3 regions of the Endozoicomonas lisbonensis genome follow, and region 1 is predicted to be linked to each of the others. Evidence: predicted binding sites of a transcription regulator. Region 1 holds the regulator's gene; each other region holds the start of a gene.
What was found. The regulator sigma-54, encoded in region 1, starts transcription at its own class of promoters, with help from an activator protein. The targets are predictions, from matches to a motif close to TGGCACNNNNNTTGCTNT.

Region 1 (8,312 bases):
CGTTCCGCTCGACCCAACCTACGTGACTTTGTGGCAGCTCTGGGGTAACTCCGGGGTAAATAGCATCGGTCTATCCCTTAACGCGTAACCGTTTTACAATAGGGCGTTCCGCAGCCACTTTTAAGACAGTTATTCACTATGACCAACAATGACGAGCAGTTCATTGCCATCGGAAGACGCACCATATCCATGGAACTGGAGGCCGTTCAGAAACTTCTGGACCGGGTAGACAGCGATTTTGCCCGGGCCTGTCAGGTTATGCTGGCCTGCAGCGGGCGCATCATTGTGGTGGGTATGGGCAAGTCTGGTCACATTGCTCGCAAAATCGCCGCCACCCTGGCCAGCACCGGCACTCCTTCTTTCTTCGTACACCCTGGTGAAGCCAGTCATGGTGACATGGGCATGATAACGTCTGAAGATGTGGTTCTGGCCCTGTCCAACTCCGGCGAAACCAGTGAGGTGGTTACTCTTCTGCCTCTGTTGAAACGGATGGGAACACCACTGGTCAGCATGACCGGTAACCCGGATTCCTCTCTGGCCCGTGCCGCTGACGCACACGTGAATGCCGGTGTCGACAAAGAAGCCTGCCCGCTGGACCTGGCTCCAACCTCCAGTACCACTACCGCACTGGTGATGGGCGACGCACTGGCGATAGCCCTGCTGGAAGCCCGGGGTTTCACCGCTGAAGACTTTGCTTTCTCGCACCCGGGCGGCTCCCTGGGCAAACGTCTGCTGCTGAAGGTCAAAGACGTTATGCACAGCGGCAGACGCATTCCGGAAGTGACTCAGGGGACCAAGATCAGTGAAGCTCTGCTGGAAATGACCCACAAAGGGCTTGGCATGACCTCCATTGTGAACGAAGACCGTAAAGTAGTAGGCATCTTCACCGACGGCGACCTGCGCCGCGCCCTGGATAAAGGTGTGAACCTGCGCCTGACGGACATTGATGATGTTATGACCAGTCACTGCAAAACCATCTCACCCGATATCCTCGCTGCCGAAGCCCTGAAGATCATGGACGACCGCAAAATCAACGCCCTGATCTGTGTCGATGCCAACGATCAGCCCGTTGGCGCCATAAACATGCACGATTTACTGAAAGCAGGTGTTGTATGATCGATTCTTCCCTGAAGCCTTCTGCTGCCAAAGTACGTCTGGCAGTCTTTGATGTTGATGGCGTACTGACCGACGGCAAGCTGTTTTTTGGCGAACAGGGTGAAGCTCTGAAATGCTTTCATACACTGGACGGCCACGGCCTGAAAATGCTGCAACAGGCAGGTATCAAAACAGCCATCATTACCGGACGACGTTCGACGTTTGTAGAAAAGCGTGCGAGTGACCTGGGGGTCGATTTTCTGTATCAGGGTCGTGAGGATAAAATCAATGCCCTGAATGAACTGCTGGAAACCGAGCACTATAGCATGGATGAAATTGCGTATCTGGGCGATGACCTGCCAGACCTGCCCGTTATCCGCCGTGTCGGTTTTGGCTGCGTAGTGATCAATGCGCACCCATTTGTCCGTCAACATGCACAGGCAGTGACCGATAACCATGGAGGTCTGGGCGCTGCAAGGGAATTCTGTGACTTTATCCTTGATGCCCAGGGTAAGCTGGAGCCGATGCTGGCAGAATACCTTTAATAATCGTTAACTTATTGTAATTCGGGGCCAGCCCATGAGTGGCTGGCTTCTTTATCAACAGGAACCAAACACCTGATGCCTATAACCAGCTCTTACAAAAGCTATCTGTTAGTTGCCTGTGTGCTGATGACCATGGTTGGCATAGGCTACTGGTCGTACGACGGTGGTTTGCATGTTACAGGACAGAACCGTCAGCCTGAAATACAGGAAAACGCAGACTACTATCTAGTAGACGCCACCATTACCCAGTTCAATGAAACGGGAACGCTGGAATACGAGCTGACTTCCAACGCCATTACTCACTATCCGCATAATGACACCACCCTGCTCAAAACGCCCCATCTGCGCAGCTACAGCGACCCACAGAAACCCATGATAGCCGATGCCCTGAACGGCAAACTGCTGCCCGGAGACCAGGATATTGAACTCTGGGACGACGTAGTCATGATCCAGACCGACACCAGCAATGGCAGTCAGGTACGTATGGACACCGATTTTATCACCATATACTCTGAGCAAAGTCTTGCTGTAACAGACCGTCCGGTCCTGATTACTAACGACACTGGTCGTACCAGAGCCATCGGTATGGAAGCGTTCTACAAGGACAGTCTGGTTAAACTCAAATCAAGGGTACGAGGATTCCATGAACCTAAACAGCCTTGAGCAGAATAAAAAGCTTGAGCCGAACAAAAAGCTTAAGCGGAATAAAAAGCCTGAACGTAATGCAAAAAAAACTATACGTTCAATTTTAGGTATCTTCCTGCTACTGCCCACCCTGGCCATGGCGCTGCCATCGGATCGGGAAATGCCCATCGAAATCGAGTCCGACTCGGCAGATATTGATAACAAAAAAGGTGTTTCAGTCTACCGGGGCGATGTCGTAATGACCCAGGGCAGCACCCGAATCACCGGCGATGTCGTAACGGTATACACCGAAAACCAGGAAGTGCGGAAGATTGTTGCCGAGGGCATTAACAAACGTGCCTACTACGAAGAAGAACAGCCCGATGCCCAGGGAACGTTGCAGGCATGGGGACATACTATTGACTACAAAGTGCTGGATGAAAAAATCCATCTGATCCGTCAGGCCCAGCTCGTAAAGAAAGGTGACTCGTTCAAGGGTGAACGCATCGATTACGACCTGAAGCAGCAAAAAGTCAACGCCAAAGGTCTGGACAACAGTCAGGGCGAAGGACGAGTACAGATGGTCATTCAGCCCAGACCCGAGCAACAGGAAAAGAAATAACCTGATGGTTACGCTAAAGGCAGAACACCTCAGTAAAAGCTACAAAGGCAGAAAGGTCGTTAAAGACGTCTCTCTGGCCGTCAACAGCGGCCAGATTGTGGGCCTGCTGGGACCTAACGGGGCAGGTAAAACCACCTGCTTCTACATGATTGTCGGCCTGGTAAAAGCTGATGGTGGCAAAGTCAGCATTAACAACAAAGACCTGACTCACCAGCCCATGCATGGGCGGGCAAGGGCTGGTGTTGGTTACCTGCCACAGGAAGCCTCAATATTCCGCAAGCTGTCGGTAACAGACAATATCCTTGCCATTTTGCAAACACGCAAAGACCTCAATAAACAGCAGCAGTTCGACAAGATGGAATCACTGCTGGATGAGTTCAACATAGGCCACATCCGCGACAGCGCCGGCATGAGCCTGTCGGGCGGTGAACGTCGGCGGGTGGAAATAGCCAGGGCGCTGGCTACCGACCCTGATTTTGTCCTGCTTGATGAGCCATTTGCCGGTGTTGACCCGATCTCGGTCGGAGATATCAAGGCGATTGTCAGACAACTGCAAGGCCGTGGCATTGGTGTACTGATCACCGATCACAATGTTCGTGAAACACTGGATATCTGTGAAAAGGCTTATATCGTCAGCGAAGGTGGCATCATTGCTGAAGGTGACAGCCAGACCGTTTTGAGCAACCAGAAGGTTCGTGACGTTTACCTGGGCCATCAGTTCAGTTTGTAGCCAGCCACATTCCGGGAAGAGTCTCCCTCTTCCCACGCCGGCTTCATGCCAGTTTTACTTTTCACTATTAATATTCTGTGCTTATAATCCGGTGACACGGAATGCATCTCAAAACGACAATGTGCAAACGATAATGTAATGCAGTTTTCGTCACCTGGAACACTGCATTTTCACAGTAAAAGGTACACGGTTGCCCTATGAAGCCCTCTCTACAGCTTAAAATGGGTCAGCAGTTGACGATGACACCGCAACTGCAACAAGCCATTCGCCTGTTACAGCTTTCGACACTGGACCTGCAACAGGAAATCCAGGAGGTGCTGGAATCCAACCCGATGCTGGAAAGCGAAGAGGCCATTCAGGATCAGGAGAGCCGCGACCAGGAAGCCAGTAACGCTGCTGAAGGTGAGCAACTGGTTGACCTCAATGCCCAGGAGCCACCGGCATCCTCAGAGTCTCAGGAACCCGAATGGTCAGAAAGCATCCCAAACGATCTGCCCGTCGATTCCGGCTGGGAGGAAATCTACTCCAGCATGCCGTCAGGCAGTGACGATGAGTTTGATCCGCTGAACCGCTCCCGGACCACCGAGTCTCTGCAGGAATACCTGCAATGGCAACTGAACCTGACCCCCACGACAGATACTGACAGATTGCTGGGCGAAGCGATCATCGAAGCCACGAACCCTGATGGTTATCTGACAACGTCACTGGACGATATCTACCAGAGCCTTGCCCTGGACCCGGCGCTTGCAGAACTCGATTTTGATGAGCTGAAAGTCATGCAGCGGCGTATTCAGCAGTTTGACCCGGTTGGCTGTGGCAGTGAAAACCTGAAAGAGTGCCTGTCCGTACAACTGGCTCAGCTGTCCTCACAAACCCCCTTTATTCACGAAGCCCAAAAGCTGATTGACCATCACCTGGAAGCCCTGGGCAGCCGGGATTACAGCCAGATCATGCGCCGCACCCGGATGAAAGAGCATCAGCTCAAGGATGCACTGGGCCTGATACAGAGCCTGAATCCCAAGCCCGGCTCTGAAGTGGATCAAACTGAACCGGAATACATCACACCGGATATCTCTGTTCGAAAAATTAAAGAGCGCTGGGTGGTCGAGCTGAATTCTGAGTCACTGCCTCGCCTTCGTATTAACAACAGTTATGCGTCAATGGTCCAGCGAGCCAACAGCAGCCGCGACAACCAGTTTATGAAAAACCAGCTGCAGGAAGCCCGCTGGTTTCTGAAAAACCTGCAAAGCCGTAATGAAACATTACTGAAAGTGGCTACCAAGATCGTTAACTTCCAGCAGGGCTTTCTGGAACAGGGCGACGAAGGAATGAAACCGCTGGTGCTTGCGGACATCGCTGAAGCGGTGGATATGCATGAATCAACTATTTCCCGGGTCACGACCCAGAAGTACATGCATACGCCCAGAGGCGTCTATGAGCTGAAGTATTTCTTTTCCAGCCATGTCAGCACAGACAGCGGCGGAGAGTGTTCATCCACTGCTATTCGCGCGCTGATCAAAAAGCTGGTTCAGGATGAAAATCCGAAAAAGCCGCTCAGTGACAACAAAATTGCCGGTTTACTGGGAGAACAGGGTATAAAAGTAGCCCGACGAACCATCGCCAAATATCGGGAGTCGATGCATATACCCCCTTCCAATGAACGCAAACGCCTGGTGTAAGTCACATAGAGTGCGTAACGATAAGTGCCTGAACTATAAAACTTATAGCAGGAATTATTCGGACAGAGTCTTAAGGTAAAAATCCTGTATTTTTTTGCTTCAGGACAGCACCAATGTTGTTAACGGTGATAGAATCTAAACAGACCAGTTCGAAAATCCCGGGAACTGGCCACTGTCTCCAAACGGGATCAGCAGGAGAGCGTTACATGCAAGTCAACATCAGTGGACATCATGTAGAGGTGACTCAAGCTCTGAAAGACTATGTCACTAAAAAACTCGACCGCCTGGCAGCTCACTTCGATCACATCACTAATGTACAGGTCACCTTGAGCGTAGAGAAACTACTGCATAAGGCAGAAGCGATCCTGCACATACGTGGAGCTGACATCAATGCGACCGCTGAATCCGATGACATGTACGCGGCTATTGACGATTTGTCAGATAAAATCGACCGACAGCTGGTAAAACACAAGGAAAAGACGCTCGATCGCATGCAGGGAGCCCGAGGCTGAATCCACAACCGACTGAAGGCCCCTGGCTTTCAGTCGACGTCCATTCAGTCAGCGGCTTCTTTTTTTGCACTCGCACCCTGTGAGTCTTCCAATCGTTGTATGATTATTAAAAACATTCTAACCCCCGAACGCACCCTCCATGGTGTGCAAGGGGTCAGCAAAAAGAAAATCCTGGAAACTATTGCGGAACAGATCAGCGAACATGTTCCCGCTATCAATGCCAAGGACCTGTTCAACAACCTCATCAACAGAGAACGACTGGGTACCACCGGACTGGGCAACGGCATTGCACTGCCTCACTGCCGCTCCAAAGCCTGCCCGGAGCCAACCGGCCTGTTCATTCGCCTGTCAGAGCCCGTCGATTTTGACGCGGTGGACCGGGAGCCTGTTGACCTGATTTTCGCTTTGATCGTCCCTGAAGAAAGCACTCAGGAACATCTGGATATCCTGAAAGCCCTGGCCCAGCGCTTCACCGATGATTACCTGCTCAGTCAGATCCGGTCAGCTAACTCTTCGGAAAACCTGTATCAGATACTGACAGCACCGGTCTGACGGTCTGTTTGGTTCAACCAGGCGGTTTAACCGGGAAAGGTGCAATCTACACGAACAGCCCAGCGAAAACTGTTCAGCCTCAGAACAACAGCTGACTGGTCAAAAATGACATTTGCGGTGTCAATGATCCGGTTTCGTTTATCGTAGAGATTGCACTGAGCTTCAACATCCCCATACAGCTTATGTTCTTCGGAAGCATTGAGCGTTATGAGCTGAGTACCCGCAAACGTCCGGCTGGATTCTATTTCAAGTGCCTGGGCAGAAGCGGACAGAAGAGTGAAGAGAAAAACGGCGGCTGACTTTGTCATTATTGTACTTCCTACGTATTTTCCGAATCTATACTATCTGATCTCACTCTGCATGAAAAGGCTGCCGGTATTACCTATCCTTGAAATAAAGAAACAGGTTTTAATCTCGTTGAGTTCCTCTATTATTCAACCATTAAAACCTGTTATCCGTTAATAAAAAGCTCCGCAAAAAGGGAACCCCATGAAACTCGTTATCATCAGCGGCCGTTCAGGTTCAGGAAAAAGTGCAGCACTCCATGCCCTTGAGGATCAGGGGTACTATTGTGTCGACAACCTGCCAGCCACCATGCTCAGCCAGCTACCGGAACAGCTTAGCGAAGGAGCCAACGAGCCACCCAGAATGGCAGTCAGCATCGATGTTCGTAATGTTCCCGGAGCCCTGGAGCATTTTCCAAGACTGTTGAAAAAACTCAGACACCAGGGAATCGACTGCCAGGTGCTGTTTCTGGACGCTGACAGCAGTTGCCTGATGAAGCGTTACAGCTCAACCCGCCGCAAGCATCCTCTGACGAATGACAAGGTATCACTGATCGAAGCCATAGACCTGGAAACCAGCCTGCTGGGACCCGTGGCGGCACAGGCTGATATTCGCATCGACACATCGCCACTGTCCGTGCATGAAATTCATGAACAGGTTCGCCACAAGGTCATTGGTGATGGCACCAAAAGCATGACCCTGATGATTCAGTCCTTTGGTTTTAAACACGGTATGCCGGTGGATGCTGACTATGTATTTGATGTTCGCTGCCTGCCTAACCCATACTGGGATGAATCCATCCGGCAATACACCGGACGGGACAAGCCGGTTCAGGACTTCCTTGCCGCAGAACCCATGGTGACGGAGATGTTTGAAGACCTGAAGCAATTCGTGGAAAAATGGTTACCAAGGTTTGAATCCGGCCAGCGCAGCTACATGACTATTGCCATAGGCTGCACCGGCGGACAACACCGCTCAGTCTATATTAGTGAACAGCTGGGAGCCTGGTTCAGCGAACGGTTTGACCGGGTTCAGGTTCGACACAGGGAGCTATCCAAATAATGATCCAGACGCAAGCGACCATCATCAACAAACTTGGATTGCACGCTCGTGCAGCATCCAAGTTTGTCTCGACCACTTCCAACTTTATCAGTCAGGTTAAAGTCGGTCTGAACGGTCGTGAAGTGGATGGAAAAAGCATTATGGCGATCATGATGCTGGCTGCAGGTCAGGGAACCATCCTTGACCTGACGTTTGACGGTGAAGACGAGCAGGAAGCAGCTGACGCACTGTGCAATCTGATCAACGATTATTTTGAAGAAGGTGAGTAAAGGCGTGCAATATGGTCCAGCAACTGCAACTGAGTATCGGAGACAAGGAGCTTAAAGAGCTCAACGAGGCACTGGAACACGGCGTCTCACCGGAACTCAGGCGCATGCTCAACAGCCTTCCGGCGGCTGATGCAGCACACCTGCTGGAATCCTCCCCTCCCAAACTCCGCAGCCTGCTCTGGCGCTTAATCGACCAGGAGCAGGAAGGTGATGTACTGCAGGAACTCAGCGACGAAGTCCGGCAGTTCTTTCTGGACCGGATGAACATTGCCGAGCTTAAGGCCATCACTGACGGTCAGGATGTAGACGACATTGCAGACCTGCTGCAACAACTGCC
Region 2 (8,312 bases), 660 kb from region 1:
ATTACCTCTTTATCAGTATATTGGCGGAATCAGCGCTAATCTTCTGCCCGTTCCCTGCCTGAATATTATGAATGGCGGCGTTCACAGTCGCTGGCAGGGCGCTGATTTTCAGGAATATATGATTGCACCTTACGGAGCCGATACGTTTGCTGATGCTATGCGCTGGGCCAGCGAAATTTACCATGCCCTTCGTGCTGTACTGCTGGAGAAAGGGCATCATACCGGTGTTGGAGATGAAGGCGGGTTTGCGCCTCAGGTCGCTTCCAACAGGGAGCCCCTGGAACTGATGGTTGCCGGTATTGAGAAAACAGGGCTGAAACCGGGCAAGGACGTTGGAATATGTATTGATCCAGCGTCGTCTGAGTTTTACAAGGATGGAAAATATCACCTTCATACCGAGAATCGCTCGCTCACCGCTGAAGCAATGACTGACTATTATCGGGAACTGGTTGATGCTTTTCCGGTCATTCTGCTGGAAGACGGTCTGGCAGAAGACGACTGGGAGGGCTGGCCTGTGCTTAATGAGGCCCTGGGTGACCGGATTGAGATAGTGGGCGACGACATCTTTGTCACCAATGTTGAATATATTGCCAGGGGTATAGAGCTGGAAGCCGCCAATTCGGCCCTGATTAAACTGAATCAGATCGGAACACTGACGGAAACCGTGGATGCGGTGCATCTTTGCCATAGCTGCGGCTGGGGGGCTTTTGTATCGCACCGCAGCGGTGAAACCATGGATACTTTTATTGCCGACCTGACTGTGGCACTGGGAACCGGACATTTGAAAACCGGTGCGCCCTGCCGTGGCGAGCGGATAGAAAAATACAACCAGCTGATGCGAATTGAGGAAGAGCTGGGCGATATGGCGGAATATGCGGGTAAGGATGCTTTTGTTCGTCCGGTTGAGTGGTAAAAATGACTGACTTCAGGTGAAAAGCAGTACCCGGCTTTTCACCTGAAGTCAGAATTGATCTATCGATTCTTACTGACTACTTTTACCATGCATAGAGGCCTGTTGGGCATTAAACAAAATATGTTTCAGCTAATAATTGCGATTGGTATAAGTACTATCTCATTTGTTTTTTCTTTTCATCCAAACGATATAGGTTGTTGACTGTCCAGCCGGCTTTTGAACGTGACAAACGTTTTCATTTTACTTTGTTCAGGGTAAAGAAAAATGTATCCATTTTATTCAGGTTTTTCTCAATACCGGGTTTCGCGCATCATAGTCTTTTTAGGAGTTCTGTTTTTTATGCTCTCTGGCAAGGGGTGGGCATTTGAATTAGTTAAAGGCAAACCTGTTGTCATTGCAACTTTCCATGCAAATGGTAAAGTGAACTCACAAAAACTAACGAACAAACCAGAAAATTTGTTTAGCAATGGCTATGAATTAAAGGATCGCTATGGAGATTTTCCATCTTTTCTTTTAGATGGACATCTCGGGTTTGGAACCCTGGATCGCACGATGGTTGGGGCAACCTATGCAGGTAACGATCACTATCATGAATGGCAAATTTTAGTAGCCAGGGCGGGTAATATTGATGGATTCATTACGGAGTGGGGTTATGATAACGATAATAGTTCTGCCGATAAAGCAATTGAATCACATAGAAATATTTTACGCAGACTTCAAAAAGTAGATAAAGATAAGTTTTTTGTAGCCCCCATGTGGTTGCCTCACTGGTTCACAACAGAAAAAAGCAAAACGCAAGAATTCTGGGAAAAAAACTATAAAGAACAGATTTATAAAATAACGTCAAGCTTTTATCAAAATGGTGAAGGAATTACCTATGAGGGAAGGCCGTTACTTTTTGTTTTGGATTTAGGTATTATTCGTAGATCTTTAAAACGGTCACAGTTATTTAACTTTTTTGCTACAAATGAGTTTGATGATAATCCACAGTTTATTTGGCGGATGGGTGAGGCGGACAGTAGAAATTGGAGAGAACATATATCACTGATTCCTGAGGTTGTTGGTAATTTACCATGGGTTGCTCCAAGGCAGCGATTAACAAATAAAAGTGATAGAGCATTTATCAAAGACAACTTTGAAAAGTTTGGCAAACATCACGATCTTAAAACTACCATTAGGCGCCTTAATGTGCTTAACGAAAAATATAATAATCTTATTCCTCTGCGTGTTCAGTCAGTTTCACCAGGAATGGATACAAGATATTCAAACTGGAATAGAACAAAAAATGTAATAATGCGCTCTGAAAGAGGTGTTAATACTTTTGAGTTTATGTGGGATCAGGTTTTGCTTGAGTCCTATGATAAACCTGACATTGTATTGATAGAAACATTTAATGATTTTTCTGAAGGCACGCATATTGAGCCAACAGAGGCAGGCGGTTTTGATGATATTGCTATTTCTGCAAAAAAATCATGCTTGCTGAAGAAAGGTAGAGAAGTGGAAGACTATCTTTGTGACCATCAGGGAGATCAGGCAAGGCTGCTTTCATGTCATGCTGCTAAAATATATAAGTCCAGAAAACTGCTATCAATTCTGGAGAAAAATCAAGGGTCGAAAAGCCCATTGTTGAAAGAAACTGAAAGTATTGTAAATTCATGGTCTGGGTCTGTATTTGAAAAGCTGATTAATGCTTCAGGAATGTATGAATCACGATTTAAAAAAATAATTGAAGCGGCACCTTTAGGAATAAAAAAGATAGAAATTTCTGATCTGGCTTACACGCTTAGTCCTAGTGTGGCAACAAGTGAGATTGTTGTTTTTCAAAAAATGGACAGCTATAACAAAACTCGATTAGCTCAAGGTGGTGAAAATTCCACTGTAAATGGAACCGTTTCAGGTGATAGTGCTTCAGGTGATAGTGCTTCAGGTGCAACATTACCTGAAAGAGGCGATAACGGTTACCAATTTAAAATCCAACTTGGCGACAGGGCTGACTTTTTAGAAAATGACTACCAGATTTCAGCAGCCAGTATTACTCTTTCAAGAACCGGAGAATACAGTGATGAGGAAAAACCTCTGGAAGTTTATCAAGTCTATCCAGATAAAGACGACGAGCTGGTAGCTAAAATATATCTCGATAAAAAACAGAATTCACTGAATACTATTATTTCACTGGATTCTAAACACTCTGATGGTATCTTCCATAAACAATATAAAATTGTTAACCCCAGTCTTCACTTCGAACTGAACAAGATATTTATTGAGAACTATTTTAGTTCGAAATACAACGAGCCTGAGAGTGGGTGGATTGAGGCTGCAAGCCTGAGCAGGGCTTGTGATGCTTTTTGAGAGATTACTGATCGTTACTCATATTTAATTAATGTCAACGTTTACTAAAACTATTTTGCAAGAGGAAGCAAGGTTGTTTCGCTTATTAGTAAGGAAATAGCTCAATAATAACAACACAGAGAAAGGTGAAAAGCCAGGGACGTAGCTTTTCACCTTCAAGAGTATGCAATGATTGATTTTGAGTAGTGATACCTCCTGTAGCTGGCTGATAAATTTTAAAGCAATTAAGCAGCTTCCGTCGTTTTTTTTAGCGGATTCAGTGACCTGGGTTTAACGGTGATGGACTCCACTTTCCTCTGTTTTTCATAAAGGAACTTTAATACCTCTGACCTCAATCGTGTATATTCCGGGTCACTGGCTAGCGTTAGGCGGTTTCTTGGTCGTTCGAGATCAATCTCCAGAATTTCACCAATGGTGGCTGCCGGGCCATTCGTCATCATCACGATCCGGTCTGAGAGCAGGACAGCTTCATCAACATCGTGAGTAATCATAATGACGGTATTATTCAGCTCGTTCTGAATCTCCATCAACGAATCCTGCATATGCGCCCGGGTCAGGGCGTCCAGTGCGCCAAAGGGTTCGTCCATTAGCAGAATATCCGGCTGCATTGCCAGCGCCCTTGCGATGCCAACACGTTGTTTCATACCGCCGGAAATTTCACCCGGGCGCTTGTGCATAGCGTGTTCCATGTGTACCAGCTGCAGGTTGTGTTCAATCCAGTCACGCTTTTCCCGGCGGGACTTGTGCCTGCCAAATACCTGCTCCACTGCCAGTTCGACGTTTTCGTAGGCTGAGAGCCAGGGGAGCAGAGAGTGGTTCTGAAACACAACAGCACGATCCGGGCCGGGCTCTGAGATTTCTCTGCCATTAACGATGACTCCGCCTCTGGTCGCTTGATACAATCCGGCAACGATATTCAGAACCGTTGACTTACCGCAGCCGGAGTGACCGATCAGGGAGACAAATTCACCCTTGCCGATCTTCAGGTCGACTTCTTTCAAAGCGGTAAACGATCCCTTTGGGGTGGGAAATTCCATATCGATCTGGCTGATATCGAGAACAGGGTTCATGGTTTTAGTCCTTTTGTCATGATTACAGAGACGTTTTATCCCAGGAGACCAGCTTCTGCAGTTGCAGCATTGAGCGATCGAGGAGAAAGCCAATAAAGCCAATAACAAAAACCGCCGCCATAATCCGGCTCAGAGATTGTGAGCTGCCATTCTGAAACTCATCCCAGACAAACTTGCCAAGCCCCGGGTTCTGCGCCAGCATTTCTGCCGCAATCAGTACCATCCAGGCAACTCCCAGCGACAGTCGCATACCGGTGAAGATCATGGGTATGGAAGCCGGTAGAACAATTTTCTGAATATGCTTCAAGGGCGGTAGCCGCAGAACCTTGCTGACATTGTTTAAGTCATTGTCAATGGATGCGACACCGACTGCCGTATTAATCACCATGGGCCACAGGCAGCACAGCGTGACCGTGATCATTGAATTAAGGAGTGCTTTCGGAATGACCGGGTCCGGTGTCGCATACAATGCACTGACGACCATGGTCACCAGGGGCAGCCAGGCCAGGGGAGAGACGGGTTTGAAGATTTGAATGATGGGGTTGATTGCTGCATTCAGTGTTTTGCTGAGTCCAACGGCAATGCCAAGGGGAATGGCGATTAAAGCCGCCAGTAAAAAACCGCTCATGACGGTGATCAGGCTGGTGCCAATCTGGTCTAAAAAGGTTTCTTTGCCAGTATAAGCCCGGATTTTGGGGACATAAGATGGGTTCATGGCGACGCGGTCGGCATTACGCTTTTCCTGTCGTTCATAGAATGCCTGTTCTTTTTCCCGTTCCGTTGCGTGTTCCTGATACAGAGTGCCAAACTGTTGCAGGACATGACCTGCGTTGGGAAACTGTCCCAGTGACGTATTAATGTTTTGTGCGGCAATGGTCCAGAGCAGCAGAAACCCCAGTACACCGACAACCGGAGCAATGACTGACCTGAGGTTAAGTAACAACGGACTGAGTAAACGGGGCAGGGAACCCGCTGCCCTGTCGGCTTTGCCTGCCATTGGTGTGGTGGATGCCATAATAATCCAATTCCTTGCTGAGATAGGCTTTCCCTTAAAAACTCCTAGAGGGTTTCACCCTGTTTCAGGCCAATAGAGAACTTATTGATGTACTCATTAGGTTTAAGGCCGCTGTAGACAATGCCATCTATAAAATGGGTCTGAGGGGAACGGAAACCGTCTTCACTGGCAAAGTCTGGAAAGTCCTCAATGCTTGCCAGTTTTTCGGCAACCAGTGAACGGGCAGCGGCTTCATAGATATCCGGACGATAGACTTTTTTCGCAGTCTCGAAATACCATTCGTCACTCTTGTCTTCCGCAATCTGCCCCCAGCGGCGCATCTGGGTCAGGTACCAGATGGCATCGGAGTAGTAGGGATAAGTGGCGTTATAACGGAAGAATACGTTGAAATCAGGCACAGGACGTTTGTCGCCTTTTTCGTATTCAAAGGTGCCGGTCATGCTGTTAGCGATCACTTCATAGTCGGCACCGACATAGTTTGACTGTGACAGAATCTTAACGGCTTCAGGCCGGTTGGCATTGTTGTTTTCATCCAGCCACATGGCTGCCCGGATCAGCGCCCGGGTAAGGCGGATCGTTGTGTTGGGATACTTTTCAGCAAAGGCTTCCGTGATGCCAAATACTTTTTCCGGGTTGTCTTTCCAGATTTCATAGTCAGTGACCACCGGTACGCCGATGTTTTTAAAGACAGCCTGCTGGTTCCAGGGTTCTCCCACGCAATACCCGTAAATGGTGCCAGCTTCCAGGGTGGCAGGCATTTGTGGCGGTGGTGTCACGGACAGAAGAGCGTCGGCGTTTATCTGTCCAGAAGTATCGCCTTTGTGAGGAGCGTAAAATCCGGGATGAATACCGCCGGCTGCCAACCAGTAACGCAGCTCGTAGTTATGGGTGGAAACCGGAAATACCATACCCATGTTGAACGGCTTGCCTTCTGACTTGTATTTTTCCACAACCGGTTTCAGGGCATCGGCCTTAACAGGATGCTGTGGTCGTCCATCTGCCTGTTTGGGAATGTTGGGTTTCATCTGCTCCCAGATCGCATTGGATACGGTGATGCCATTGCCATTCAGGTCCATGGAAAAGGGCGTGATGATACGCGCTCTGGTGCCATAACCAATGCTGGCAGCAATAGGCTGGCCAGCCAGCATGTGGGCGCCGTCAAGACGGCCATCAATAACGCCATCAAGCAATACTTTCCAGTTAGCCTGCGCCTCAATGGAGACGTATAGCCCTTCGTCTTCAAAAAAACCTTTTTCGTAGGCAATGGCAATAGGCGCCATATCTGTAAGCTTTATAAAGCCGAACGTCAGCTCTTCTTTTTCCGGCCAGCCCGGTTCCTGAGCGTTTGCTGAGGCGGCAATGACGCCTGCCATAATCAGACTTCTGACAGCCAGCTTTTTCAACCAGTTCATTATTCTTCTCCCTGAGTTATTGTTGGGTTTAAACCTGATCATTCAAAAGCTGTGCCAAAATTTATGCAGCCTTCTTATGAGGGTTTTGTGTAGTTCCGGTTAAATAATGCACGGTAAATGTGCGTTTTTTTGCCGGTGAGAGTAATCCTTGTGCAAACCGGGTCAGAATTGAAAATCTGTTCTGTCTCTGATAACCGGGCTGCGATAAGATCGGGACAGGCTGTGGGAGAAAAATGATGAAGCTACAGTTTCTTGGCGCAACAGGCACCGTCACCGGGTCGAAGTACCTTGTTGAATTCAGTGACCGGAAAATTCTGGTGGACTGCGGACTCTATCAGGGCATCAAGCAATACCGGCAAATGAACTGGAAGGATTTGCCAGTAAAACCGGGTGATCTGGATGCCATTGTCCTTACCCATGCTCACCTTGATCACAGTGGCTATCTGCCTCTGCTAGTCAGGAAGGGGTTTACCGGGCCGGTTTATGCAACGCCCGGAACCTGCGAGTTGTGCAAAATCCTGTTGCCTGACTCCGGCTTTCTGCAGGAAGAAGATGCCCGCTATGCTGCCCGGCATGGTTTTTCCAGACACAGTTCACCTCTGCCTCTGTATACAGAAGAAGATGCCCTGCAGGCATTGAAGCAACTGAATGCCGCCAGTTTTGGTGATATTCACAAACTGTTTGATAACGTCACTGTCAGGTTCCGGCCTGCTGGCCATATTCTTGGAGCGGCTTCTGTTGAGGTATTTGATGGTAGTCGTTTACTGGTGTTCTCCGGAGATGTCGGTCGTCCTGATGACCTGATAATGTACCCGCCAGAGCCTCTGAAGCGGGCTGACTATCTTGTTGTAGAGTCGACCTATGGTGACAGGGAACATCAGAAGGTGGATGCTAAAGATGCCATTGCTCAGGTGATTACCTCGACCGCCAGAAACGGTGGCTCTGTCCTGATTCCTGCTTTTGCTGTTGGCAGGGCGCAGATGATCCTGCATCTGCTGGAGTGTTTAAAAGCTAAGAACCGGATTCCTGACCTGCCAGTTTACCTGAACAGTCCCATGGCGATTAAAGCGACAGAAGTCTTTCATCGTTTTCACGAAAGACACCGGCTGACCAGAGACGACTGTGAGCGTATTGATGCCATGACCCGCTATGTGCGAACCGTAGAAGAGTCAATGAAGCTTGCGGCGCAGAACTACCCGGCGATTATTGTATCCGCCAGCGGAATGGCAAGTGGTGGCAGGGTGTTGCACCATCTTAAGCAGATGCTGCCTAATCATCGTAATACCGTTTTATTTGCCGGTTATCAGTCTATGGCAACCCGGGGGGAGAAACTGGTACACGGTGCCAGCAGTGTTCGTATTCACGGGCAGGATATTCCTGTGAAGGCAAGGGTTTGTCATTTTGATGCCTTCTCTGCTCATGCTGATGCCAACCAGATTGTCGAGTGGCTGCGCAGCATCCGGACACCACCGCAGCAGGTGTTTGTGACACACGGGGAAGCTGATGCGGCTTCGGCAATGTCTGAGAAAATCAGTCGGGAACTGGGCTGGAAT
Region 3 (8,312 bases), 350 kb from region 1:
TACTGAATGGACGGTTCCTCCAAACTTCACCCAGGATGGGGAAAACAATTAGAAAAGTTTACCTCTCCATGTTGATGACATTCGTTCCGGACTGTTTATTGAACAACACTCTCTGGAGTACCGGCTTCGTCGAGGCGCATTGTTTTGCAGTGTTGTTTCCAGTGGCTATTAATTTTCCAGTAGCACAGGGTGGCATCAGTTCCCGATTTTTTTGTCGCTATATAATAATCACCTTCCTGATCATGCAGGCGCAATAAACCGGGAATCGCAATGTGATAAGAGTGCCTTTCTGATGTGCTTCTGGCTTCCTGTTTCTTATTAATGTAAGGATACTCATGGGACAAAAGTAAGCTTTTGTTTGATTTTTTATATGAATTAATAAATGAAATGTTGTGGCGTTCCCACAGGTTGTCGACATTGCAAACTTCAGGAATTTTCTGGAATAGCCTGTTGTCATAATCTACATAGGTCACGTCGGTAACCAGAAAATCCAAACGATCTTCATTCGGGTGGTAAACCAGTTTGGGTAAGAGAAGCGTATTGAGTCTGTCGATGGTTACACCTGCGATATCATGGGGAAAGGATATGCTGTTTTGGCTAAGCCATTGATTACATTTTTTCCTTATCTTATGGGAATCAAACTCTGGTGCATTGATCAAGGTAATTGGTTCACAGATGGCACGTTTGGTATTTTGCGATGCTAAAAACCAAATCATCGTCGTATATCCATCTCTGGAAATTTCAGGTTCAAGTATGAGTTTTCCGTTTGAGTAATATTCGTTATAGGTTATTTTTGGTATCGAAACATAATACTGGCCTAGCCAGGGAATGACGGAATAACCAAGTAAAAAACTTCCTGACACTAGCAACCAGACTATTATAGCGTTGCTGTCCCTATGTCTCGTACCATATGTTTGTGTGGGGTCTCCAGCGCTCGCTGCCTGAGAAATGGTCATCGAGCAAAACAAAATAACCATTAGGTACTTTTTCAAGTAAAGCACTGAAAAACTGTTCTGATTCACCATACAAACGTACCTTTAGACATGCTGATAAGAAGCCCTAAATAAAAGTAGTTGATTAAGGATTTTTTTCTTACATTTATATTTTTTCCACAGTGCTAATATGACAGCTATCTGGCCGGTAGCGTATTGGGTCTGATCCCTCCTCGCATTTGCCGAAGGCACTAGAAAACACTGCTATTAACTGCGCTACTGGTCTTATTGTTGCGGCTTTAGCCAGTATTCAGGGCTTACGCATAAAAAAACAGGCTGTTTTAAAGCCTGCTCCTTTAATGACCTTTCTCGAAGAAATTAACGACTCCCGCCGTGCTGGCGCCTGTGGCCATATGGAATCGGATACTGGCGGAATCATTGAGTTCGGATTATTCGACCTTTTTTGCCAGTGCAGTTTCCATCTCAGCCACTTTTTTCTCCAGTGCCTCCAGGCGTTCACGGGTATGCCGTAAAACGGCCATCTGGGCATCGAATTCATCCTGAGACACCAGCTCAAACCGGGTCATTGTACTGCTGACCAGGGCTTTTATATTGTGCTCAATATCTTCAGCGGTTTTGCTTTTCTCTGCACTGAGCATCTGGCCTGCCCGGCTGGCAATGTTATTGATGATGGCTGCCTTGTCGATCATGGGGGTTCCTGACTGCTTATTGGTTGTGTATGGCTAGCTGTCCTGACTGTAAGCAAAGTGACTTCAAGATTCAAGGTATGTCTCAGTAGCTGCAAAATCGGCAGAGATGCGATACCGGGGCTATTATCCAGTCAACCTGAATATCTCTTAAATATGGCAGCCCGAACTTATGCACTGTTTTTACGCTGACAAGTCAAGCGGTTCAGTCTCTCTACTGATAAATGTCCGCGAAATTCTGGTTGTTAAAAAACGGTTTTGTTTATGCTGGTGCATGGTAACAATATTATTTGCCGCTTCACCATCTGGGTACGCATGGGTACCCCAATTAGAGAACTGCCAGAATTATACAAAAGTAGTCGATAGTGATGAACTGTCAGAAGGCTTTGTCTCCAGACTCAAAACCTGCCCCTGGGTAGAACTGGAAACAAATGAATCAGGTGAGCTGGAATTGCCGTATTTGGGTATGCATTGGTTGCCGTGTCTGTATCAGTATGCACTGGACCATCTGAAAGAACAGCAGTGTATGTCGGTGATGTTACACTCCGAACCTGACAACTCCGGAAAAAAAATGGCCTCTTTCTGGGTTCATCCATTTAAAATGATTAAGGGTATCAAATATTCTACATGGCTCTATTACAGGGCTTATGCCGTCCAGCTGGCTTTCACCTCAGATTTCCATTTTATTGTCGGCACCGACCCTGAAACTGAAAGTAAAGAATTATGCATAGGTCAATTCGAGCCACTGGGCATGATGTGTCGTGATAGCAACCAATCGCCCGTCCTGTTTGGTCCCATCCAGACAACCGAAGGAAAACATAATCACTTAAAGGAAACGTTTGGTGATCCTGACGCTTACCTTAAGCAGTTTACATTGACAAAGGAATGTCATTTTTCGAAAGAAAATAAACTGGAAGTGAGTGATGACGTACTCGAAATCAGTCACCTGGATGACCGTAGCAACATGGGTTTGTCACTAAATAGTTCTATCGTACTAACTGGGCTGCCCATGCATATCAAAGATGGTGCAGATATGCGGAAGAATAATGTGACTTTACAATGGATTGCTTTATATAAATACGGACTGGCACACCTGAAAGCCAGGCAGTGCATGTCAATCATGTATACGCTGGATGATTCACGTCGAACCGTTTATTTTCTACTTCATCCACTCTGGAAACCTGACAATAACTCAACTTATGTCAGTGTTAAATCGATTACCATGAAGCCACCATCAGGAGCCTTCTGCATGGGGGATTCTCCTGTTTGCCCGATAGGCCGGTTCTGCAAGAGTGGGGGTAACCGTGGTGATGAATCCCTTACGTTTGGTTGCCTTCAGGTGAACGGGTTAACTTTTTTTGAATTTGAACACTTTATTGGTGATCCTGCTTTATTGCATGAAAAATATAAAAACAGTGAGACAGAAAATACTTACTTGTATAGCGATGAAACTCAAGCGGAAGATATCAGGCATTAGAAATTCTGAAGGAAAACGAGAGGGGGTATTTGCACCTTATTGGTGCATTTTTATGAAACTTATAAAAAGACGATGCACGCAAAAAGTGCGATGACCGGGGATGCCCTGAAAATCGGCGGCTGACAGCCATGACTCTGACTGGGATAAGTTGGCACAACACCTGCATTAACAAGAATAAATTTATGAGGCAGGGCTTAACCGTCCATGGCGAAAGTCGTAGACTTAAGCTCCCTCCTCACTGTTTCAGCTAGTCAGGCTAGCTGCTTATTTTTACCCAAGAGCTAACTAGACCCGGGAGAGATGCATGAAGTTGGTATCAGCCATTATAAAGCCCTTCAAGCTGGATGATGTTCGTGAAGCATTATCAGAAATTGGCGTGCAGGGTATTACCGTGACGGAAGTAAAAGGCTTTGGTCGCCAGAAAGGTCATACCGAACTGTACCGTGGAGCCGAGTATGTTGTTGACTTTCTGCCCAAGGTGAAGATTGAAGTGGGTATTTCCGATGACCTGCTGGATCAGGTGATTGAAGCTATTTCCAAAGCCGCAAACACTGGCAAAATCGGTGACGGCAAAATCTTTGTAACGACGCTGGAGCAGGCGATTCGTATTCGAACCGGCGAAACCGGTGAAGACGCTATCTGACAGACGTCGTCAGGCTACTAATAAATAGCTTTTAATCAGCCTGTAACGGTCGTTGTTTTTCACCTGAAAAATACGTTCACAGCAAAAGAACAATATTGTGAATTCCTTCGAGGAGGGGACTCGTGGAAAATCTTGCTCAGGTGTCGTATGCACTCGATACATTCTATTTTCTGATGTCGGGCGCACTGGTCATGTGGATGGCGGCTGGCTTTGCCATGCTGGAAGCTGGCCTGGTGCGTTCGAAAAACACCGTAGAAATTCTTACCAAAAACATTGCCCTGTTTGCCATTGCCTGCACCATGTACCTGTTGTGTGGTTACGCCATTATGTATCCGGGTACCAATGAAGGTGGCATTCTGCCAGTACTCGGTACATTGATTGGCGGTGAAAATTCGGTTGAAGCCGTGACTGCCGGCGGCGACGATGCACCTTACTATTCATTGCGTTCAGATTTCTTCTTCCAGGTTGTCTTTGTCGCGACCGCTATGTCCATTGTCTCTGGTGCAGTGGCTGAACGAATGAAACTCTGGTCATTCCTGCTGTTTGCAGTGTTCATGACCGGCTTTATCTATCCCGTTCAGGGTTTCTGGAAGTGGGGTGGAGGTTTCCTTAATGAAGCCGGCTTCCAGGATTTCGCAGGTTCAGGTGTTGTTCATCTGGCGGGTGCTTCTGCTGCACTGGCAGGTGTTCTGCTGCTGGGTGCTCGTAAGGGCAAGTACAGCAAAGATGGTTCCATTAACCCAATGCCGGGTGCCAACTTGCCTCTGGCGACTCTGGGTACCTTTATTCTGTGGTTGGGCTGGTTTGGCTTTAACGGCGGTTCACAGCTGAAAATTTCTGATGTTGAAAACGCTAACGCTGTCGCCCAGATCTTTGTTAACACCAATGCCGGTGCGACAGGTGGTGTTATTGCTGCTCTGATTGTTGCACGACTGCTGTTTGGTAAAGCTGATTTGACCATGGCCCTGAATGGCGCTCTGGCTGGTCTGGTTGCGATTACCGCAGAACCTCTGACGCCAACAGCTCTGGCTGCTACGTTGATCGGTGCTGTCGGTGGCTCACTGGTTGTGTTTGCTATCGTTGCCCTCGACAAGTTGCGTCTGGACGACCCGGTCGGTGCCATTTCTGTACACGGTATTGTGGGTATCTGGGGACTGCTGGCAGTACCTCTGACCAATGGTGAGGCAACACTTGGTGCTCAGCTATTGGGTATCGCCTCAATCTTTGCCTGGGTCTTCGGTGCCTCACTGATAGTCTGGGGTGTGGTGAAGGCTATCATCGGCCTGCGCATTACTGAAGAAGAAGAGTATGAAGGCGCAGATATTACTGAATGCGGTATGGAAGCCTATCCGGAGTTTACCGGAAAGCAGTAATCTGAAGCATCCAGTCATCCCCGGTTTTGACGGGGATGACTGGGGACTTATGATTAATGGGATGTTAACCAAGAGCGCTGGACATCATCATTAAAGCACTCAGGGTGATCAGAATGAGAGTCAGTCTGTGCAGTGCTTTGCCAGATACTAATTTGACCATTTTGCCTGCCACAGGTACTCCTATCAGTGAGCCTTCTATCAGGATGGACGCTGTTACCATATCAGCCTGCCCCCCGCCGCTGTAGGTGAGGGCAGAGAGTGAAGACAATAGCAGGGCGATAACGATAGAAGAACCAACGGCCTGCTTGATATTAACCCGCAGTAACACCGTCAGGATAGGCAACAGCAGCACGCCACCACCAAAACCCGTAGCGCCAATAACAACTCCGGAGCCAGCACCTGCCAGAGCCGGTTGAATATAATCCATTATTCCTTTTTTAGTATGGATGTCTGATTGCTCTCGTTGTTCAGGCTGTTTTTTTGTACCTTTCATATCCTTGTAAACCATACTGGCCAGAGAGAAAACAATAACAGCAATGATCATGTAATTGATGGTGGAATCGATCAGACCTGTAGTGTCAGGGTTTTGGGTTAACTGAATAATAAACGACGTAGTAAGGTAGGTTGCAGGAATAGCGCCTGTTAACATCAGAAGGCTTTTCTGCCAGTGAACATTACCCATTTTAATATGCAAAGCTGCGGCATTAACTTTCATTAAAGAAGCACAGATACTGGTAGTACCCACTGCCAGCACAGGGTTCATCTGGAATGCACTTCTGAGTACAGGAATAATCAATACACCTCCCCCAACGCCTGTCATTCCCAACACCAGGCCAATTAAACAACCAATAATCAGTGTTATTCCCAATTCGGTTGGGCTGATAGTCAGAATCTCATTCAAAGGTAGCCAGGTCAGTAGTTGTTCCATCTTCAATTCCGATAAGAAAAGGCATTTTCATGCTTACAGGCATTTGGTTTTAAACAGGCACGACTACCCATGATGCACAACTTATGATGCGCATTGCTCACAACAGGTATGGCGGGTTTAATCAAGCCGAATGAGGTTAAGCAGGCTTTGGTGATTTGCTTACGGTAAGTATCATAGCAGTGCGTGGATGAAGTGATTTATGATAGTTGTCATAAACCACCTTGTTTATAAACAACTATCAGCGTGGCTATTCTCGTGATAAAGCTCGTGATAAAGATAGTCAGTGTTCATTTTGCATGGCGATCAATTTTTGTTCATTTACGATTTTCCAGTGACGACTTTCTTTTTGTAATACACCAGCATGTTTTAACTGGTTACAGATTCGGATAACGGTTTCTGTTTCACCACCACAATATTCTCCAATTTCCCGGTAAGTCCATGTGTAATCACCATGGTGTTTTTTGAGGTAAAGCAGTGTATTAATTACACGATGCTTCATTTTCATGGACGATGCTCGGGTTAAGCGCAATTCAGCCTCTTTCAGCTCCGAGGCAAGAAACACGGTAAAATACTGAAAAACTTCTGGCACCTCATTCTGTAGCTCAGAAATATCGTTGAAAGGGAAATAGAGTACCTGGCTGGGCTTTAACGCAATGGTGGATGCATAGTATTCATCCTGACCAAGTAGTGAGCGGTAACCAAAGAAACTGTTTTCAGAATAGATGCGTAGCAGGTTCTGTTTGCCGTTTTCCGATAATTTCCAGAGCCCCACCAACCCTGACTTTACATAAAAAAAACGTCTGGCTGGTCTCTTTCTTTATAGATAACATGCTTCTGGTTATATTTTTTCTCTTGTCCGTACTGAGATATAACCTGCAACAGTGCGGAGGCATTTTCATCTATATTCGCCAGGTACATAGTGTGGAATCAGCAATGCAATATCAGACCAAAATATTACTGAAGCAACTCCGCAATCTCAATGAGCGGCATCTGAATGGCACAGCCACGGTGGACTGTCTGCAGCCTGAGTGATGAGTAAACGTTCAAAACTATTGATTTTCCGGGAAACGTTCATGTGTCATTCACTTTTCAATGGTAATATGATCTATAGCAATGCTTTATTTGCAGAAGTGAGCAATAGTTCACACCATGTCAGATGGTTTCACATCTCTGGTGGTCTTCCATATTGATAAGCGTCGTCTATTCAGACACTACCTCAAGCGCACCCGTCACTTCTATGGTTTGATCCAGACATAACTCAACAATCTTCCTGATAAATTGTGTCGTTTTGTCATTCAGGCAAATACGCGACTAATTAGAGAATAAAATGAACCGAGCACTTAAGATCCTTATAGCGGCTGTCTTTATAAACCTGTGCGTGGGTGTTTTATACGCCTGGAGTGTTATCAGCAGAGCACTGGTAAACGAGCAGGGCTGGACCAACGCAGAAGCCGGACTGCCTTATACGATTGCCGTCGTTACATTTGCCTTTGGTGTACTGATAGCCGGTAACCTGCAAGACCGCATGGGGCCACGCAAACTGGTTATTGGCGGTGTCACCATGGTTGGCCTGGGCATGCTGGCCTCTTCTTTCGCCACAACGCCTCTGGCACTTCTGATTACCTTTGGGGTTCTGGTAGGTACAGGCATTGGCTTTGCCTACGCTTGTCTTAGCCCGACCGCCATGAAATGGTTCCATCCTTCCAAAAAAGGGTTGGTCAATGGTCTGATCGCTGGCGGTTTTGGTATGGCTCCACTGTATCTGGCGCCATTAAGCAGCGCCCTGATTGCCAGTATGGGCGTTAGTGCAACGTTTATGGCTTTAGGTGTGGTCGTACTGGTTGTCGGCGTGCCAATGGCCCTGACGATTGTTACTCCTCCAGCAGGCTACAAACCCGAAGTACCGGCAGGTCATAAAGCAGTCTCTGGAAAGGCCGCTTCCTATGACTTTACATGGCGTGAAATGGTGAGAACCCGCCAGTTCTATCTGATGTGGATTGCGTTTGCGTTTGCATCATCAGCAGGTCTGATGCTGATTGGCAACATTACCAGCATTGCCTCAATGCAGGGTAATCTGACAGATGCCGCTTATCTGGTGTCCCTGTTAGCCGTTGCCAACACTCTGGGCCGTATTATGATGGGGATGCTTTCCGATAAAATCGGTCGTACGTCTACCCTGTTACTGGCTGTTGCCATGCAAACCGGTAATATGCTGTTGTTCCCGTCTTTCAGTGGCGAAATGGGCTTTGTTT

Region 2: V5J35_RS05020 (CmpA/NrtA family ABC transporter substrate-binding protein) is a predicted target of sigma-54. The motif match lies at 6,898-6,915, and genes of this name have one in related genera.
Region 3: glnK (P-II family nitrogen regulator) is a predicted target of sigma-54. The motif match lies at 3,266-3,283, and genes of this name have one in related genera.

The regions. Positions count from the first base shown of each region.
Region 1 covers NZ_JBEWTB010000002.1:1,558,857-1,567,168, forward strand. The annotation lists gene V5J35_RS07950 (KpsF/GutQ family sugar-phosphate isomerase) at 139-1,116, shown strand; gene V5J35_RS07955 (KdsC family phosphatase) at 1,113-1,640, shown strand; gene lptC (LPS export ABC transporter periplasmic protein LptC) at 1,716-2,303, shown strand; gene lptA (lipopolysaccharide transport periplasmic protein LptA) at 2,284-2,886, shown strand; gene lptB (LPS export ABC transporter ATP-binding protein) at 2,891-3,616, shown strand; gene V5J35_RS07975 (RNA polymerase factor sigma-54) at 3,814-5,295, shown strand; gene hpf (ribosome hibernation-promoting factor, HPF/YfiA family) at 5,502-5,807, shown strand; gene ptsN (PTS IIA-like nitrogen regulatory protein PtsN) at 5,907-6,359, shown strand; gene V5J35_RS07990 (hypothetical protein) at 6,386-6,667, opposite strand; gene rapZ (RNase adapter RapZ) at 6,849-7,706, shown strand; gene V5J35_RS08000 (HPr family phosphocarrier protein) at 7,706-7,975, shown strand; gene mgtE (magnesium transporter) at 7,987-8,312, shown strand, end outside.
Region 2 covers NZ_JBEWTB010000002.1:899,670-907,981, reverse strand. The annotation lists gene eno (phosphopyruvate hydratase) at 1-913, shown strand, start outside; gene V5J35_RS05035 (glycoside hydrolase family 71/99 protein) at 1,178-3,262, shown strand; gene V5J35_RS05030 (ABC transporter ATP-binding protein) at 3,487-4,332, opposite strand; gene V5J35_RS05025 (ABC transporter permease) at 4,355-5,347, opposite strand; gene V5J35_RS05020 (CmpA/NrtA family ABC transporter substrate-binding protein) at 5,392-6,720, opposite strand; gene V5J35_RS05015 (MBL fold metallo-hydrolase) at 6,993-8,312, shown strand, end outside.
Region 3 covers NZ_JBEWTB010000002.1:1,905,804-1,914,115, reverse strand. The annotation lists gene V5J35_RS09590 (hypothetical protein) at 96-1,025, opposite strand; gene V5J35_RS09585 (accessory factor UbiK family protein) at 1,382-1,642, opposite strand; gene V5J35_RS09580 (hypothetical protein) at 2,211-3,116, shown strand; gene glnK (P-II family nitrogen regulator) at 3,421-3,759, shown strand; gene V5J35_RS09570 (ammonium transporter) at 3,882-5,132, shown strand; gene V5J35_RS09565 (sulfite exporter TauE/SafE family protein) at 5,197-6,060, opposite strand; gene V5J35_RS09560 (helix-turn-helix domain-containing protein) at 6,341-6,559, opposite strand; partial or broken gene V5J35_RS09555 (cyclic nucleotide-binding domain-containing protein) at 6,671-6,856, opposite strand; gene V5J35_RS09550 (L-lactate MFS transporter) at 7,388-8,312, shown strand, end outside.